Regions from separate parts of the Methylotenera mobilis JLW8 genome, predicted to be linked through region 1. Evidence: predicted binding sites of a transcription regulator. Region 1 holds the regulator's gene; each other region holds the start of a gene.
What was found. Region 1 encodes FliA, which starts transcription of late flagellar genes. Its sites were predicted from a motif close to CTAAAGTTNNCNNAAANNNTGCCGATANNA; they were not measured.
Positions count from the first base shown of each region.

Region 2: flgM (flagellar biosynthesis anti-sigma factor FlgM) is a predicted target of FliA. The motif match lies at 2,923-2,952, and genes of this name have one in related genera.
Region 3: MMOL_RS04675 (flagellin N-terminal helical domain-containing protein) is a predicted target of FliA. The motif match lies at 3,906-3,935, and genes of this name have one in related genera.

Region 1 covers NC_012968.1:1,381,314-1,386,548, forward strand. The annotation lists gene flhF (flagellar biosynthesis GTPase FlhF) at 1-247, shown strand, start outside; gene MMOL_RS06445 (MinD/ParA family ATP-binding protein) at 250-1,089, shown strand; gene MMOL_RS06450 (RNA polymerase sigma factor FliA) at 1,099-1,833, shown strand; gene MMOL_RS06455 (flagellar motor protein) at 1,815-2,564, shown strand; gene motD (flagellar motor protein MotD) at 2,599-3,414, shown strand; gene MMOL_RS06465 (hypothetical protein) at 3,530-3,988, opposite strand; gene MMOL_RS06470 (hypothetical protein) at 4,077-4,682, shown strand; gene MMOL_RS06475 (PepSY domain-containing protein) at 4,763-5,235, opposite strand, start outside.
Region 2 covers NC_012968.1:1,033,204-1,038,438, reverse strand. The annotation lists gene MMOL_RS04855 (ABC-F family ATPase) at 1-37, shown strand, start outside; gene recQ (DNA helicase RecQ) at 77-1,912, shown strand; gene MMOL_RS04845 (flagella synthesis protein FlgN) at 2,048-2,521, opposite strand; gene flgM (flagellar biosynthesis anti-sigma factor FlgM) at 2,529-2,867, opposite strand; gene flgA (flagellar basal body P-ring formation chaperone FlgA) at 3,037-3,834, opposite strand; gene flgB (flagellar basal body rod protein FlgB) at 4,113-4,520, shown strand; gene flgC (flagellar basal body rod protein FlgC) at 4,581-4,988, shown strand; gene MMOL_RS04820 (flagellar hook assembly protein FlgD) at 5,050-5,235, shown strand, end outside.
Region 3 covers NC_012968.1:1,005,112-1,010,346, reverse strand. The annotation lists gene MMOL_RS04695 (flagellar protein FliT) at 1-126, opposite strand, end outside; gene fliS (flagellar export chaperone FliS) at 142-603, opposite strand; gene fliD (flagellar filament capping protein FliD) at 625-2,310, opposite strand; gene MMOL_RS04680 (flagellar protein FlaG) at 2,459-2,833, opposite strand; gene MMOL_RS04675 (flagellin N-terminal helical domain-containing protein) at 2,904-3,701, opposite strand; gene MMOL_RS04670 (tetratricopeptide repeat protein) at 4,036-5,235, opposite strand, start outside.

The sequences.
Region 1 (5,235 bases):
GGATGAAGCCGCCACCATCGGTAATACGCTTGATGTGATTATTCGTGAAAAGTTAAAACTTTATTACACGGCCACCGGACAACGCGTGCCAGAAGATATCAATCTGGCCGATAAAAAAACGCTGATAGCCCTAGCGTTAAACTCGAAATCACCAGCTAATCGCCCTTTTGAGTTTTTAGTAAATGAACTGCCATTTATAATGGGACAAGCCAACAACACAACAAATATCTCGCTAGCGGAGATTTAATCATGGCTAATTATAACCATATCGTCATGCCTAACGACCAAGCCGCCGGATTAAGGCGGATTATGGCAAAACCGAAGCCTAGGATAGTGTCAGTTCTATCTGCATCATCTACACAAGCGCAGCCTCGCCTCATCACAAACCTTGCCGCTACCATGGTGAGCCAGGGTAATGAAGTGTTGGTCATGCATGCATCTGAGCACGCGTTCGAGCACCATTATGAATTAGCACAATCCCCAACCCTACTGGATGTAATTTCTGATACACATACACTAGCGCAAGCCATCAAAACCACCACCAATGGTTACGCTAGTGTGAAGTTAATGCACAAAAGTTTGTTCAAAAAAGCAAATGATGCCCATAGTGCTAGTCAGCTTAACTTGCTCTTCAACCAATTAGCCCAGCAATATGACATCGTGCTGGTTGATACCATGCTGAACGCAGATAGCGTATTGCCGTTGCATCAACTCAATGAGAGTGAAATTATTATCCAACTCTCACGCAAGCCAGAATCGATCACAGAGGCGTATTCATTGATTAAACAAGTTTGCGGTGAGCTTGGCAGGCGTTCTTTTGGTATCATTGTCGATGACTCAACAGACGCGCAGGCACAAATAGTATTTGGTAATATAGCGCAGGTGGCAAAACGCTATATGCAGATTGAGTTAGAGTTTTTTGGTGCAATTCCTGCTGACAGCCACATCAGCCGAGCTTCTAAATTAGGTCGCTCCGTGATTGATGCGTTTCCGCTCGCAATGGCGTCAACCGCATTAAAACAAATTGCACAACGCTTAGATTACAAGCACGATAATATTTTTAACAATAAACAGGCACAACTAAGCTAAAGACGATTTATGTACACAGCGCACGGGAAAAAAGATCAAAAAGACGTTTTGCTGGATCAGCACGCTATCTTAGTTAAAAAACTCGCCTATCAATTAAAAGCAAAACTTCCACCAAGTGTAGAGCTTGATGACCTTATCCAAGCAGGCATGATGGGCTTACTGGACGCTGTTAACCGCTATGAAGATACGCACGGCGCCCAGTTTGAAACCTACGCCGCACAAAGAATCCGCGGGGCAATGCTAGACGAACTACGCAGTTCAGACTGGCTACCCCGTAGCATCCGTAAAAACATGCGTGATGTTGAAAATGCGATTAGCCAACTGGAGCAACAGCTTGGTCAATCCCCTACTGAAAACGATGTTGCCAAAAAACTTAACATGTCGCTCGCGGAATACCATGAAATGCTAGGCGACTGTAGCGGGCACCAACTTATTTATTACGAAGATTTCCATGAGGCTGACAGCGGTGAGCACTTTTTAGACCGTTTTCAAACTGACCATGATAACGACCCGATTAAAGGCCTGCTCATTGGCGACTTTAAAGATGCGTTAATCGGCGCTATTGACTCACTACCCGAGCGCGAGAAAATCCTGCTAGGTTTATATTACGAACAAGAGCTAAACTTAAAGGAAATTGGTGCGGTAATGAGTGTTTCAGAATCGCGCGTATGTCAACTACATAGCCAGGCGGTCGCCAGGCTACGTGCCAACTTAAGAGAGAAGTCATGGACTGGGGCAGTTTAATCGGTTTAATCCTTGCTGTAGCAGGGATTATACTAGGGCAAAAACTTGAGGGCGGCAACGTAGGCTCCCTGCTGCAATACGCAGCTTTTCTTATCGTCATGTTTGGCACTTTTGGTGCGGTGCTTGTACAAACCCCGGCCAAAACTTTTATTCAAGGTTTAAAAATGCTAAAACTAGTGTTTAAAAAACCGATTGATGATAAAAAAGAGCTGAGCAAGCGTATTTTGATATGGAGCAATTTTGCGCGCAAAGAAGGTATTTTCATGCTGGAACCTTTTTTAAAAAAAGAGACAGACCCCTTTATTATTAAAGGCATGCGCCTGATGATTGATGGCACTCCACCGGAGAAAATTCGCGAGATATGCGCAATTGATATCTATTTCCATGAAGTGCAAATGCGTAGTGCCGCAAAAATTTGGGATGCAGCTGGCGGTTATGCACCTACTGTAGGTATTCTAGGCGCCGTACTAGGCTTGATTCATGTGATGGAGAACTTATCTGACCCTAGCAAGCTAGGTAGCGGTATTGCTGTTGCGTTTGTGGCCACGATTTACGGTGTTGGCTTTGCCAACCTGATATTTTTGCCTATTGCCAACAAACTAAAAACCTATATCCAAGCTGAATTAAAAAGACGTGAAATGTTACTTAATGCCTGGGTGTCTATTGCCAATGGCGATCACCCGAGAATCGTTGAAGAGCGCTTAGACAGCTATCTTGATAAGCCACATTAGCTAATATACCAATAAAACAATTTGAATACAGGCCATGTCGAAACTCATCCGTAAAAGAGTAGAAGAAGACCAAGAGAACCACGAACGGTGGTTAGTCTCTTATGCGGACTTCATCACGCTTTTATTCGCGTTCTTCGTCGTGATGTACTCAATTTCCTCGGTTGAGATAGGCAAGTACAAACAGCTCACCAACTCAATCGGCACTGCTTTTAGCGGGAATGGCAGCTCTGGCGTCAACCAGACCAGCACAGAAAAAGGCCTGGGTGCGAAAGGCATTACTGAGGCAAATAGCTCGATTGTAAAGCCACTCCCACTCAGTCATTTATATTCAGAGAAATTGCGTAGAGAGCGTGATTCTATGGCTAAAACTGGCGTAGAAGTGTCCAACAAACTTGCACCGATGATTAACGAAGGCAAGATTCAAGTCATACAAACCAGCCGCGGTATTCGTATTGATATTCAGGATAACCTACTATTTGGTGCCGGCTCAGCTGACCTCTCCCCCACCGCAAATGCAATTATCAGTGAAATTGTGCCTTTAATTAAAGACAATCAGCGCAAAATTCAGGTAGAGGGGCACACCGACAACACTCCCATTCATAACGCTACGTTCTTCTCGAACTGGGAGCTCTCCGCAGTGCGTGCCAGCAGCGTCGTACGCTTACTAAGTGCTTTGGGTATTAGCGAACAACGCTTGAGTGCTACCGGGCTAGGTGCATCACAGCCGATTAGCGAAAATGAATCAGAAGCTGGTCGCGCCAAAAATAGGCGCGTATCCATCATCATTACCTATGAGTTGCCTATACAAGAGGACACCTCTAATGTGATTACACCAAAGGCACTCTTCTAAGGTTCCGAGAAACTAAGCACATTAATTTGTCTTTAAACTGAAACATGCCAAAATCAGCTTCTATCGTTGAAACTATATATAGAATAAATATAAATAATTGATAACAAATATATCTCTAAGATGCATCACCAGAAAGCACTAATCTAATCTTAGTAAAAGCACCAATAGATTCATCTGAATATAAAGCTGGAATAAAAACTGCATCAGAGTTGACTTTTGAACTTAAAATTTCTATCAAGTTAAATAAAGTGTTATGTGTCATTGTATTGCTAACAACAACCAACAATACCCCACAAACATTATCAAATCTAATCCCATTAGAAGTTATATCAGCAATCAAGTTTTCAAGTTCTAATTCTACACTTTTAATTTCAGGAACGTTGATAGCATAACTATTTATTGGCTCTGAGTGTGATAGCGCGGATATGAAATCATCCGCATCGGTACCAACAAAAGCGTCATTTTTAAAATTGTAAGCTAACTCTCTTAGCAAGCAATCAGTCACTTGTGGTAAATGCTGTTTGAAATGTTCATAAACTTCATCGCACTCTGATTCAGAATAACCTTGATTCATAACACTCCTTTATTTCAAGTTATAAAACTAACCCACTCATATTAGCTGCTATTATAAAACTATACTTTGTATTAATCAGGAGATGATTTTGGATCAAGTTAGAATATTACAACAAGGTCACTTTGATGGATTCTGCTTACTCTACGCTATTATGAATTCATTTAAATCCATTACTGAATCTAATGCATCGGCAGAATACTTCTCTTATAAATACTCAACTGAATGGAAAAACATAATCAGCATTACACCTTCGATTCATGAGTTTGCCAACGGCAATGGTAGTAACTTCGTGAACGTTAATATAAAAACTGAATTACCGTTATTAGATACTTTTATTAATACCAGCTTTTCAATTCTGACCAAAAAAAATGAGAAACAAAAGATTTCTGCAGTAAGGATAAGTAGATCAGAAATTTCGAGCTTAGATTTTAAAAGTTCTGCTGTTATTTTCTGCACCAAAGAAAAAGCAAAGACTGAGCATACCGAAGGACTTGATCACTGGTTATGTATTGTAGGTAAAAAAAACAATAAATACTTGTTAGCTTGCTCATACACCTCCCACTGCATCAACCCATGTCAATACAATGAAAAATTGGATAGAAAAACATCAAGAATATACAACAATACAATTAATGAAGAAGAGCTAAATCAAATATATAAAAATGCAATTTATAAAATTGAATTTAACTATTAAATAAAATTATTGAATTTATTTAATGAGATACCCAAAATAAAAAAAGCCAGCTATCGCTGGCTTTTTTTATTGAATCTAAATTACTCTTTACCGATTTGGTATTCTTCGTAGCTCACTTCTACAATCTTACCGGTAGCCGCATCCACTTCTACCTTAACTTCTTCTTTGTCAGCTTCTAAAATATCAAACTCGTAAGAAGCTTTACCATCAGACTCGAGCTCATACTCTGTTTCAACGACTGTACCAGGATGCGCAGCTAATGCAGTTGCTTTAGCATCGGCCTCACTCACTTTAGCAAGTGCTTTGAATCTAGGATCATCAGCTTTAACCTCTTCTTCGATCTCAGTCACTTTACCAGTTTTAGCATTGCACTCAACATCCCATGCTTTGCCATCTGCAGTTTCAATATCAAACTCATAAACACCCACTTTTTTCTCAGACTTGAACTCTGTCTTTACAATCGTGCCTTCGTGTTTAGTTAATGCGGCTTTTACGCATTTACCCAAGCTATCATAAGCTTTCGGTTTGATTGTTTCATGGCCAGCAACTGCAG
Region 2 (5,235 bases), 350 kb from region 1:
CTATGAAGACTACCTATTAAGCCAGGGTGTTGCATAACATCCTCGCCTTCAATACCAAATCATCAGCGCAGTTAAATTGCTAAACCCATCAGCACGCCATTTGACTGCGCAAGCCTGCTTGCAGGACGTATTTGGTTATAATTCCTTTCGCGGTGAGCAACAAGAAATTGTTGATCACATGGTTGCAGGCGGTGACGCACTCGTACTGATGCCAACAGGCGGCGGCAAGTCACTGTGTTATCAGCTACCAGCACTGTTGCGTCAAGGCGTTGGCATTGTGGTATCACCGCTCATTGCCCTTATGCAAGACCAAGTGGATGCCCTGCAGCAGCTTGGTGTAAAAGCCGCCTTTCTCAACTCTAGCTTAAACTCAGAAGAATTTAGCAAAGTAACTGCCGCACTGCTGCGCGGCGAGTTGCAAGTGTTGTACGTTGCGCCTGAGCGTTTGCTCATACCCAACTTTCTTTCCCTGTTGGAACAGGTTGCAGATCACATCGGCATTGCACTCTTTGCAATTGATGAGGCGCATTGCGTTTCACAATGGGGGCACGACTTCAGGCCAGAATACCGCAAGCTCACTGTACTGCACGAGCGCTTTCCACATGTACCCAGAATCGCGCTAACCGCTACCGCAGATGCACCGACTAGGGCTGAAATCATAGAACGTCTAGCGCTGGAAGATGCACGCCAATTTATCTCTAGTTTTGATCGCCCTAATATTAAATACCGCGTGCTACTTAAAGCCAACGCACGGCAGCAGCTAGAGTCTTTTATTGAGTCTGAACATCCGAATGATGCAGGCATCATCTACTGCTTATCGCGCCGTAAAGTAGAAGAAACTGCCGAAAGGCTAAAAGCAAAGGGCTGGGATGCTCTACCCTACCATGCTGGGCTGGATGCAGATATACGCCACGCCCATCAAAGGCGATTCTTACGCGAAGAAGGTGTGATTATGGTGGCCACGGTTGCATTTGGCATGGGTATAGATAAACCTAACGTCCGCTTTGTAGCGCACCTAGACTTACCTAAGAGCATGGAAGGTTATTACCAGGAAACAGGCCGTGCCGGCAGAGATGGCCTGCCAGCCAATGCATGGATGACGTATGGCTTAGGCGATGTGGTCAACATGAAACAAATGCTGGAAAACAGCGACGCCCCTGCTGAACGCCAGCATGTGGAGCGACAAAAACTGGATGCTCTGCTTGGTTTCTGCGAGTCAACGGCATGTCGTCACCAAACCATATTACGTTACTTTGGAGAACAGCATCCAGGTGATTGCGGACAATGCGACAACTGCCTCACGCCTACAGATACATGGGATGGCACTCAGGCTGCACAAATGGCATTGTCGTGTGTATATCGCACTGGGCAAAGATTTGGCGTAGTGCATCTGATTGACGTACTTCTTGGAAAAACCAGTCCCAAAGTTACACAGTTTAACCATGAGCAATTAAGCACTTTTGGTATAGGCAAAAGCCTATCACAGACGCAATGGAGCAGCGTGTTCAGGCAGTTAGTTGCAAGTGGCTACCTAGAAACTGACATGGATGCGTTTGGTGGGCTACGTCTCACCGAGGCTGCCCGCCCAGTGCTACGTAGCGAAGTAATGGTATGGCTACGCCAAGATCAGGAAACACCTAAACGCGCAAGCAAAGTTGAACGTGGCGCGCGTGCCAAAGAGGCTTATGCACATGTGGCGGATGACCCGTTGTGGCATGCACTCAAAGCCAAGCGTACGGAGCTGGCAAAAGAGCAAGGTGTACCACCTTACCTAATTTTCCACGATAGCACACTGCTAGAAATTCTAAATCATCGCCCAACCAGCTTGACCGAGATGGGTAGGATTAGTGGTATTGGACAGGCCAAACTCACACATTACGGTGATGCATTTTTAGAGGTATTGGAAGGCTAGAAAAGTATCGGTTGAATTATGGTTGAATAACCATGATCAATAAAAATACAAATTAACTGCTGATTGATTAATTGGCGATTAATTAACTGGTGATTTTAAATCGCGCTGAAGTAAGTACATGAAATAGGCACAAACCTATACAATTAAACCTGAACGTGAAGGTCCTTTGGGTTTAGCTTGGCCATCTGGGCCATAAACTGAGTTGGCATCATTATTACCTTGCAGGTGATTGAGCAACTCCTGATTACGATTAAAGTGCTTACTAATTAGCACACCATTTAGTCTATTCAACTCTTTAGCTTGTGCCAAAGATTTTTGGAACTGCATCCAAGCTGCTTTAATCTCTTTTTTGGCTTGCGTCTCAACCCAAGCAGTCATGCCAGCCTCATTGGATTGGAAACCATGCGCTTGCAACTGCTGGTAGCGTGATTTTGCTGCTAAGTTTAAGCGCTGCAACAACAATGACTTCTCTTCCAGAACAGCTTCGATTGCAGCCACATCCGCCTTGACCAGATGCGCTTGCTCGCGCTCAAGCAGAGCGACTAACTCGGCCACCAGCTGAGTATCTTGTGAGAAACTAACAGGCTGGTTGGAAGATGTATTAACCATAGTAGTATTAAGCGAAACGGCTAGTGAGTAAATCTTTTACAGTTTCAATCAGGCCTTCAGCCACTTTTTCTGAATTTACAGAAAACTGACCGTTAGCAATAGCTGACTTAATTGCATCTACTTTCTCAGTATCATAAACATTACTTGCTTTAACTTTAGTTTCTAAAGTTTGCAATTTGGCTGATAGTGGTGATAACGTCACATTACCAGAAGCACTTTCACTTGATGCTGATTTCCCAGCCTTTTGCTTAGCATCAGCCTCGACTTTAGCAGCATTCGCTTTTTCGATACTAGCTTTATCAAGACCTAAGCCAGCAGCATTTTTAATTGATTCATTGATTTTCATGGCATTTCATCCTTTTTGCTTACTTGCTTAATGCGTATACACGCATCCTTAATGCAAATATCGGCATAGTTTAAGCTAACTTTAATCTTTTACCTAAAATAAAACAATAAATAAACAATTGTTTATGCATCACTAAAAACGAACATTCACCATCGCCGATTACGCGCCATTAGAACACAACCTCAACTTGACCACCTTGGCGCGCAATGCCGCTCACCACTTGCCCGCTCGCCACTTTAACCTGCACCACTTGGCCTTCATTTGCCTTGGTCATTGCTTTGCCTTCGGCAGAGACGCGGAAGCCCTTACCCGATGAAGTCACCATCACGGTCTGCCCTTGCTGCACAACCGGAGACACCTTTAACATTTCTTGTCTAAGTACGGTACCTGCAGTCATGGATATATTCACAATACGTCCCTGCGCCTGCGCCAAATCGGTGAATATGCCAGCAGGTAGCTGCGTTAAGTCTCCAGACTGAAACAAGAGGTCATCTGCCGTAACAACTCTACCCTGCGCTAACGGCACTGCCGCAACCAAGTATTGCGCCACTACGTTAACCGTGGCCTGAGCATAGATGGTCCAGGCACTAGGGGTGTTACAGCGAATACCGACACTGGTTTTGCCCCAGGCGCGACTGCCCGTCGGTAAAAAAACTTGAGCATCCTGACATTGCGCTAATTTCAAGTTTGGATCAATCGCACCAGCCTGTACCGTCACCTTACCGGGGTAACCTACCGTTTGCGTTTGCAAAAACTCAACTACTTTTGCACTCAATTGCGATAAATCTTGCTTAGGGTATTGTTTATTTAAGGCCGCTTGGCTGGTGGCAGCATGCAATGTCTGAGCACTACCCAGCATCAACGCGATTAGCATTACAAAGCAACTTAACAGACCATTTCTCATGCGCACTTTCAAGCTATTTTTTGCAATCAATTGCAAGGGTAAATGATAGTTAACATTAGGCATATTGCAGTCCTATGCAGCTTACAAAGATTCAACGTGCATTCTACGGACACTACTGTCTAGCAAAACTAAGAAAAGGGCAAGAAATACCCCTCTTCTTATGCAATCAAAGCTTAGGTTAAATCATTAGAATTGCTGACAAGTATGTTATCGGCAATAAAAGTAATTTCTTTTGTTTTTTTAGACTTGCAATTAAATGGCGCTGATTGATGAATAATCCTAACTTAAGCCGCTACGTTAAAAACAAGCAACACTAGGACAAGCAACACCGGGAAACGATCATGATCAATAAACTAGATGCAGCTTTAAGTTTTCATCAAAACGCACTGAGAGTGCGTGGTCAGCGTCAGGAACTAATTGCCGCAAATATTGCCAATGCAGATACTCCCAATTACAAGGCTCGTGATTTAGATTTTGGCGCAGCCATGAAAAGCGCAATGGCGGGCGCTGCGAATAAAGAAGCATTCAATACCAACAAAACTTCAGACAAACACTTGGATGGCATACCTTCCAGCATTGGTGGTGGCGCAATGTTTAGACCTATTGTACAAGGCAGTGTTGATGGCAATACCGTAGACATGGACGTTGAGCGCAATCAGTTCGCAGACAATGCGATTCGCTACGAAGCCAGCATCATCATGATTAACGGACAGCTGAAAAAAATGCTGGCAGCCATCCAAGGGCAATAAGCACTAATCAAGATGGTCCAAGTTAGCTAAGCAGCTAGGTAACAGTTTAAGGAGAAATCGATGTCATTATTCAATGTGTTTAATATTTCTGGCTCAGCAATGAGCGCTCAAGCGCAGCGTCTCAACACGGTAGCCAGTAATCTTGCAAACGCAGATAGTGCAACCAGCGCCAATGGCACTCCTTACAAATCAAAACAAGTCGTTTTTAGCGCGATGCCAAGCAAGTCCCCTGATGTAAGCGGCGTCAAAGTAACAAAAGTAGTTGAAGACAAATCTGCACCAAGAATGATATACGACCCTAAACACCCGTTAGCCAACGACAAAGGCTACGTCAGCATGCCGAATGTAAACGTTACCGAGGAAATGGTAAACATGATCTCTGCATCTCGTGCTTACCAAAACAATGTGGAAACCATGAATGCAACAAAAACGATGTTGATGAAAACACTTACTATCGGCCAAGGATAGACATTCGAATACAGAATGCAGCCGACCGCCCAATTAAGCACATCCAGCTAGGAGCCTTTAAATGACAACCGTAAACACCACCAATACCGCATCACAAACCTTGTTAGATGCTGTAAACGGCAAAAAGAATACAACAACAACCTCTGTGGATGCTGCCCAAGACCGCTTTATGAAGTTACTCGTGACACAAATGAGAAATCAAGACCCTCTCAACCCGATGGACAATGCCCAGGTAACCAGCCAAATG
Region 3 (5,235 bases), 380 kb from region 1:
ATGTTGCGCACAAAAAGCCTCAAGTTCTGTTAGCTTATCCCAATCTTCCATTTTTGCAGCAAGCAACATCTGCTGCATAATCTTAGCAACCGTCTCATAAAGCTGAATAGTATTCTGATATTCCATTACTTTAATCCCTCACTAAACCTTCGCCTGCTGCGTATATCCCTGCTGGGTACCTTTTGCCTGATTCAACACCTGAGCCGTTGCTTTATTACTATCAATCGCCTCCCATGCTCCCTTTAAATCCAACAGTAATTTAATTACTTCTTGCACGGGTGCCGGCTCATTACGGACATTAGCGGCAGCTAATCTACTGCTCATGTAGGCATAAAGCGCATCCAAACTTTCTGCAATCTCGCCACCAGCTTTTCTGTCTAAGCTTAGTCGCAAGCCACTTTCAATAATCATAATCGCTTTAGACAACATCGCACCTTTTTGCTCTATGTCCATACGTTGCATACTGGCAACCGCACTGTGACAGGCTGAAATAGCACCATCATAAAGCATCACAATCAACTTAACCGGACTCGCAGCCAGCACACCTGTCTCTACACCAACTTTAGCGTATCCGTTAACACCTTTTTGGTTTAGTCCGAACATAACGATAACCTCTTCAATTGACTATTTTGCATTAAGCGCCGCTATTTGCTGCGTAAGGAAAGTACTTGTGGTCGACATGTTTGTCAGTAGAACATCAAGCCTAGAATACTGCGCTCTATATCGATCTTCTATAGCTGTCAAACGTGAACTAATACGCTCACTCTGGGTATCCAGTCGCTTAATCGAAGTGTTGATACCATCGGTTCTTGCAGCCAAGATACCATCTTCACTCAACAAACTATCTAATAACGTACCTAATTTTGCAGCATAACCCAGACTAAAGCTCACAGTGCCACGCGCACCTGTCGCGCCACCAGCCACATTCACGGTTAAGCCTTCACTATCATCACCCACAGCACCTCGTAAGGTAGTGGTACTACCCGCAGCCGTCACGCCATTAATCGTGCCCTGCGCATTGACCAAAGTAGAACCAAGCTGTGTTACAGAAACTGCGTAGGTACCCTCTTTGGTTTTAGAGGAACTGCTCACAAAACTCACTTGCGGGTCTGTTGCCCTAGCGCTAGCAGCAAATAAGCTTGCTATATCATTAAAGTTAGTGCTCACAGCACTAGCAAATTTAGTGCTGTCTAAGCTCAGCTTACCATCACGCTGAAAGCTCACACCTATTTGGGTAAGCGAATTGACAGAGCTGCCATTATTGATTGCAGTATTCATCACAGCGCGAATCTGATTAATCACAGAACGCGCGGTAGAGTCGCCCAATAAAGCACCGTTCGCCTGACCAGTTTCATCAAACTTCGTTAGGCTACGTAAGGTGGTGTCTAATTTATTGTAAGCATCTACAAACGAACTGACCGAAGTTTTTACCGCATCTTGGTTGGTTGCAACAGATAGATTCAATGCGTTACCAGCGGTTAAACCCAATAGATTCAATGTCACACCATCAATAGCGTCAGAGATTGAGTTGCTAGACTTAACGATATCAATACCATCGATTTTTAAAAGCGCGTTTTTAGCATCCTGCAATACTGTCAAATTTTTACCGTTGCCAGCAGTGGCCTGCGGATCATAAGCCAGCTTGGATAAGCCAGATGCATCCAAATTGTTACCATCGCTATCAGTCACGGCAATTTTAAGGCTGTTCACCTCGCCGGTATCTTTTGAAGTGATCACCAAGCGATTAGTCGTGCCGTCATTCACAATAGTAGCGTTAACGCTAGCATTAGCCGCATTAATCGCATCACGCACACCGGCCAATGTATTGTTGGAACTATCAATAGTGATATTAATGTCGGATTTAGCCGTGTTTGGAGCAAAAGAACTTGCAGTAAATGGCACAGCCACTTCTGGTGTAAATGTACCGAACGAAATGGTAAGACTACCGGTGCCAACCACATCAGAAACGCTGGAAAAACCGCCAACACTTAATTTCTGGGATTTAGCCAGCTGACTGACATTGATGTCATAGCTGCCAACTGTAGCTGTACCGTTGGAGCTAGCAGTTAGTACGCTGGTATTACTTGATGTAACGCTCTGGGCGTTGAATTTAGATAAACTTGAAAGTGCATTTACAGAAGTTTGAAACGTCGACAACGCACTTTTAAGCGTACCATATGCTGAAATTTGCGATTGATATGCTGTTTTTTGTGTGGCAATTTTAGTTAGAGGAGCTTTTTCAACACTCATCAAGCTAGAAACGATGCTAGTAACATCAAGGACTGAACCCACTCCTGAAGTTGTAGCCATATTGATTCTCCTCGTTAAAATTACTTGTTAAATGTCTGTCACATTTTGCACACGAAACAACACAAATACATTTAATTTAACAAGCATAGATTATAAACAATAATTCATTTACTCAATAAAGCATCAAAACAAGCCTCTTATTACAAGTTTAGGCTTGTTCCCTTACTACTAGACCTTGCAACCTACCCAAAGTTTTAGAAAATGCTAAAACCTCTTCGTTTGGTATTTGCCTTAATACTTTATCGGTTGAAGTATCCACTACTTGAACAATCACACGATCTGACTCTTCATCCATCTTAAACTGAACAGTTTGTAACGCTGGCGCTACAAGTTCATTCAGCTTGTTTACTGCATTGGATAATGCAGTTTTATCTATCTCTGCAGACTGCCTGGTTTCCGGTTTCACATTTTCCACCGCCTTAGCGCCTGTCGGGCCTGAAATGGCATTTGGGCCCCCGGCAATATTTTGCACGGCGGCCTGATTTTTTACTGCACCATAACCATCTACTGGTGTACTAAACATGATTTATTCTCCTAAAAACCCCACTGGATGATCAGTCCAGTGGGGGATAAGGGCTTTACGCTATTAAAACTTAACCTCTTAACAGTGACAACACGTTGTTAGGTAGTGAGTTTGCTTGCGCTAACATCGCTGTACCTGCTTGTTGCAAGATTTGACCACGTGTCAAGTTAGCTGTTTCTGCCGCGAAGTCAGCATCCATGATGCGTGATTTAGCTGCTGCTTGGTTTTCTACTGAAATTTGTAGGTTGCTTACTACAGACTCAAAGCGGTTTTGGATCGCACCCAATGTTGCACGGTTTGTGTTTGCAGCTGTAAGTGCAGCATCAATTGCAGTAATCGCTGTAGAAGCAGAAGCAACAGATGATACGTTACCTGAGATAGTCGCTGCTGCTACAGAAGCAGTAGTGATGGTGTCACCAGCGTCAGCACCAACTTGGAAAGTTTGAGCAGCGCCGAACACTGAAGTACCGTTGAATTTAGTAGCTGTTGAAAGACGTGAAACCTCAGCTGATAACTGTGTAAACTCAGCATCTAAGTTTGCACGGTCTGTACTTGTGTTAGTACCGTTTAGTGATTGCACAGCCAGTTCACGCATACGTTGCAACGCGTCAGTTTGTTTAGCTAAACCACCCTCAGCAACTTGTGCAAATGAGATTGCATCGTTAGCGTTACGGATTGCTACTTGTTGACCACGTACTTGTGAGTCCATACGTGTAGCAATTGCCAAGCCAGCAGCGTCATCTTTTGAGCTGTTGATACGTAAGCCTGATGACAAGCGTTGTAATGATGTGTTTAATGCACTTTGTGAAGATGCTAAGTTACGTTGTGTATTCAATGACGCAATGTTTGTATTGATAACTGAAGCCATGATGATTCTCCTAATATTTAGTTAATTACAACTACATCTTATTGCCGTTAGCTTTGCAGATTCAGTTCAATTTGCGCTGCTGTTATTTCATTTATCGGACAGTTTTCTAGAAAGTTTAGGGTCAGATTCAAATATTTTTTAAATTCTGAATTTCCTTAACTACACTTTCCTTATCAGCTGTTGATTAAGCAATCCTGATGTTTAGGATATCGGTTCAATTAAAAAAATCTTTAATGCGTATTTAATAAGAAGATGAATATTAATGGAAAAATAAACGCAAAAAATCAATTCAACACATTGATTATAAATGTTAATAAAATTAATTCACTTAGCATTAATCTGGTATTTTGAACGAGATGGTAGGTTGTTTTTTGCACCACCTAACCCACATGGTGCGTAACGCTAAGACTAAGTTTTCGCTAATGAACTGAGGCTGATTTAATGCGGAATCATTAAATTTCTTGCGTAATGCTGCGCGCACTTCAGATAAATATTGCAAATGCTCAGCCCAATCAATGCCCTTATTAATAAAATCATCATGTGATTTCACCACAAACTCAGGCAAACCTAAATGCAGCATCACGGCCATGGCACCTCGGCTCATCAGGCTTTGCCCCTCTAAGCACAGCGTCGGCACCCCCATCCACGCTGCGTGACAAGTTGTGGTCACCCCGTTGGATGGAAAAGTATCTAAGCAAATATCAACAAGATTATGCAGCTTTAAATAATTATCCATGGTACTGCGATGGTGAATGATTAACCTATCCGCACTAATTGCATGGCTGGCAAGCTCGTTAATTACCCCGTCATAACTACCATCTTTTGGCATTGCACCCAATAATAGTTTTGAGTTTGGCACCGCATTTAATAAGCCTGACCACAATTTAATAACGCTAGGCGTAATTTTCTCTACGCGATTAAAGCAGCCGAAAGTAATAAAATCATTACTCAGTGCAGGCAAAGCGCCCACTGCTGGCGATAAAGCGGATGGCGTAAACGGCGCATTGGCCGGTAACTGCACTATTTTTTCCGTAAACTGCTGATCAAACTGCCCCGGCGGTAACAAGTGTGCATCTGCTAAATAGTAATCCATCGCCGTCAGACCAGTGGTAGCAAGGTAACCCAGCCAGCTAATTTGGATGGGTGCAGGTTTCATGGCAAAGCTAATCAGCCTATTGCCCGCGGTGTGCCCATCTAAATCAACCAGAATATCAATCTTATCTGCACGGACTCTTTCTGCAAGCGCAGCATCGGTTAAGTCATCGACTTTATTCCAATATTTAAATTTAGCTTTAAGTCGCTGCGTTACCCCATCTTCAATGGCATTGTTTGCGTAGGCGTGTAGTGCGATATCGGCTACTTGTGATAAATGCTCAAGCACAGGCTCAAAGAAGTTGGCTAAAGAATGCTCTCTAAAATCGGCAGAAACAAAGCCAACATGCAAGCGCTTTGCCACGTCGGCTTGATGTGAGTGCTTAGGCCACGCTGATTTATAGACTGCTTCATACTGAGCGCCAAATTTACGGTGCTCGAT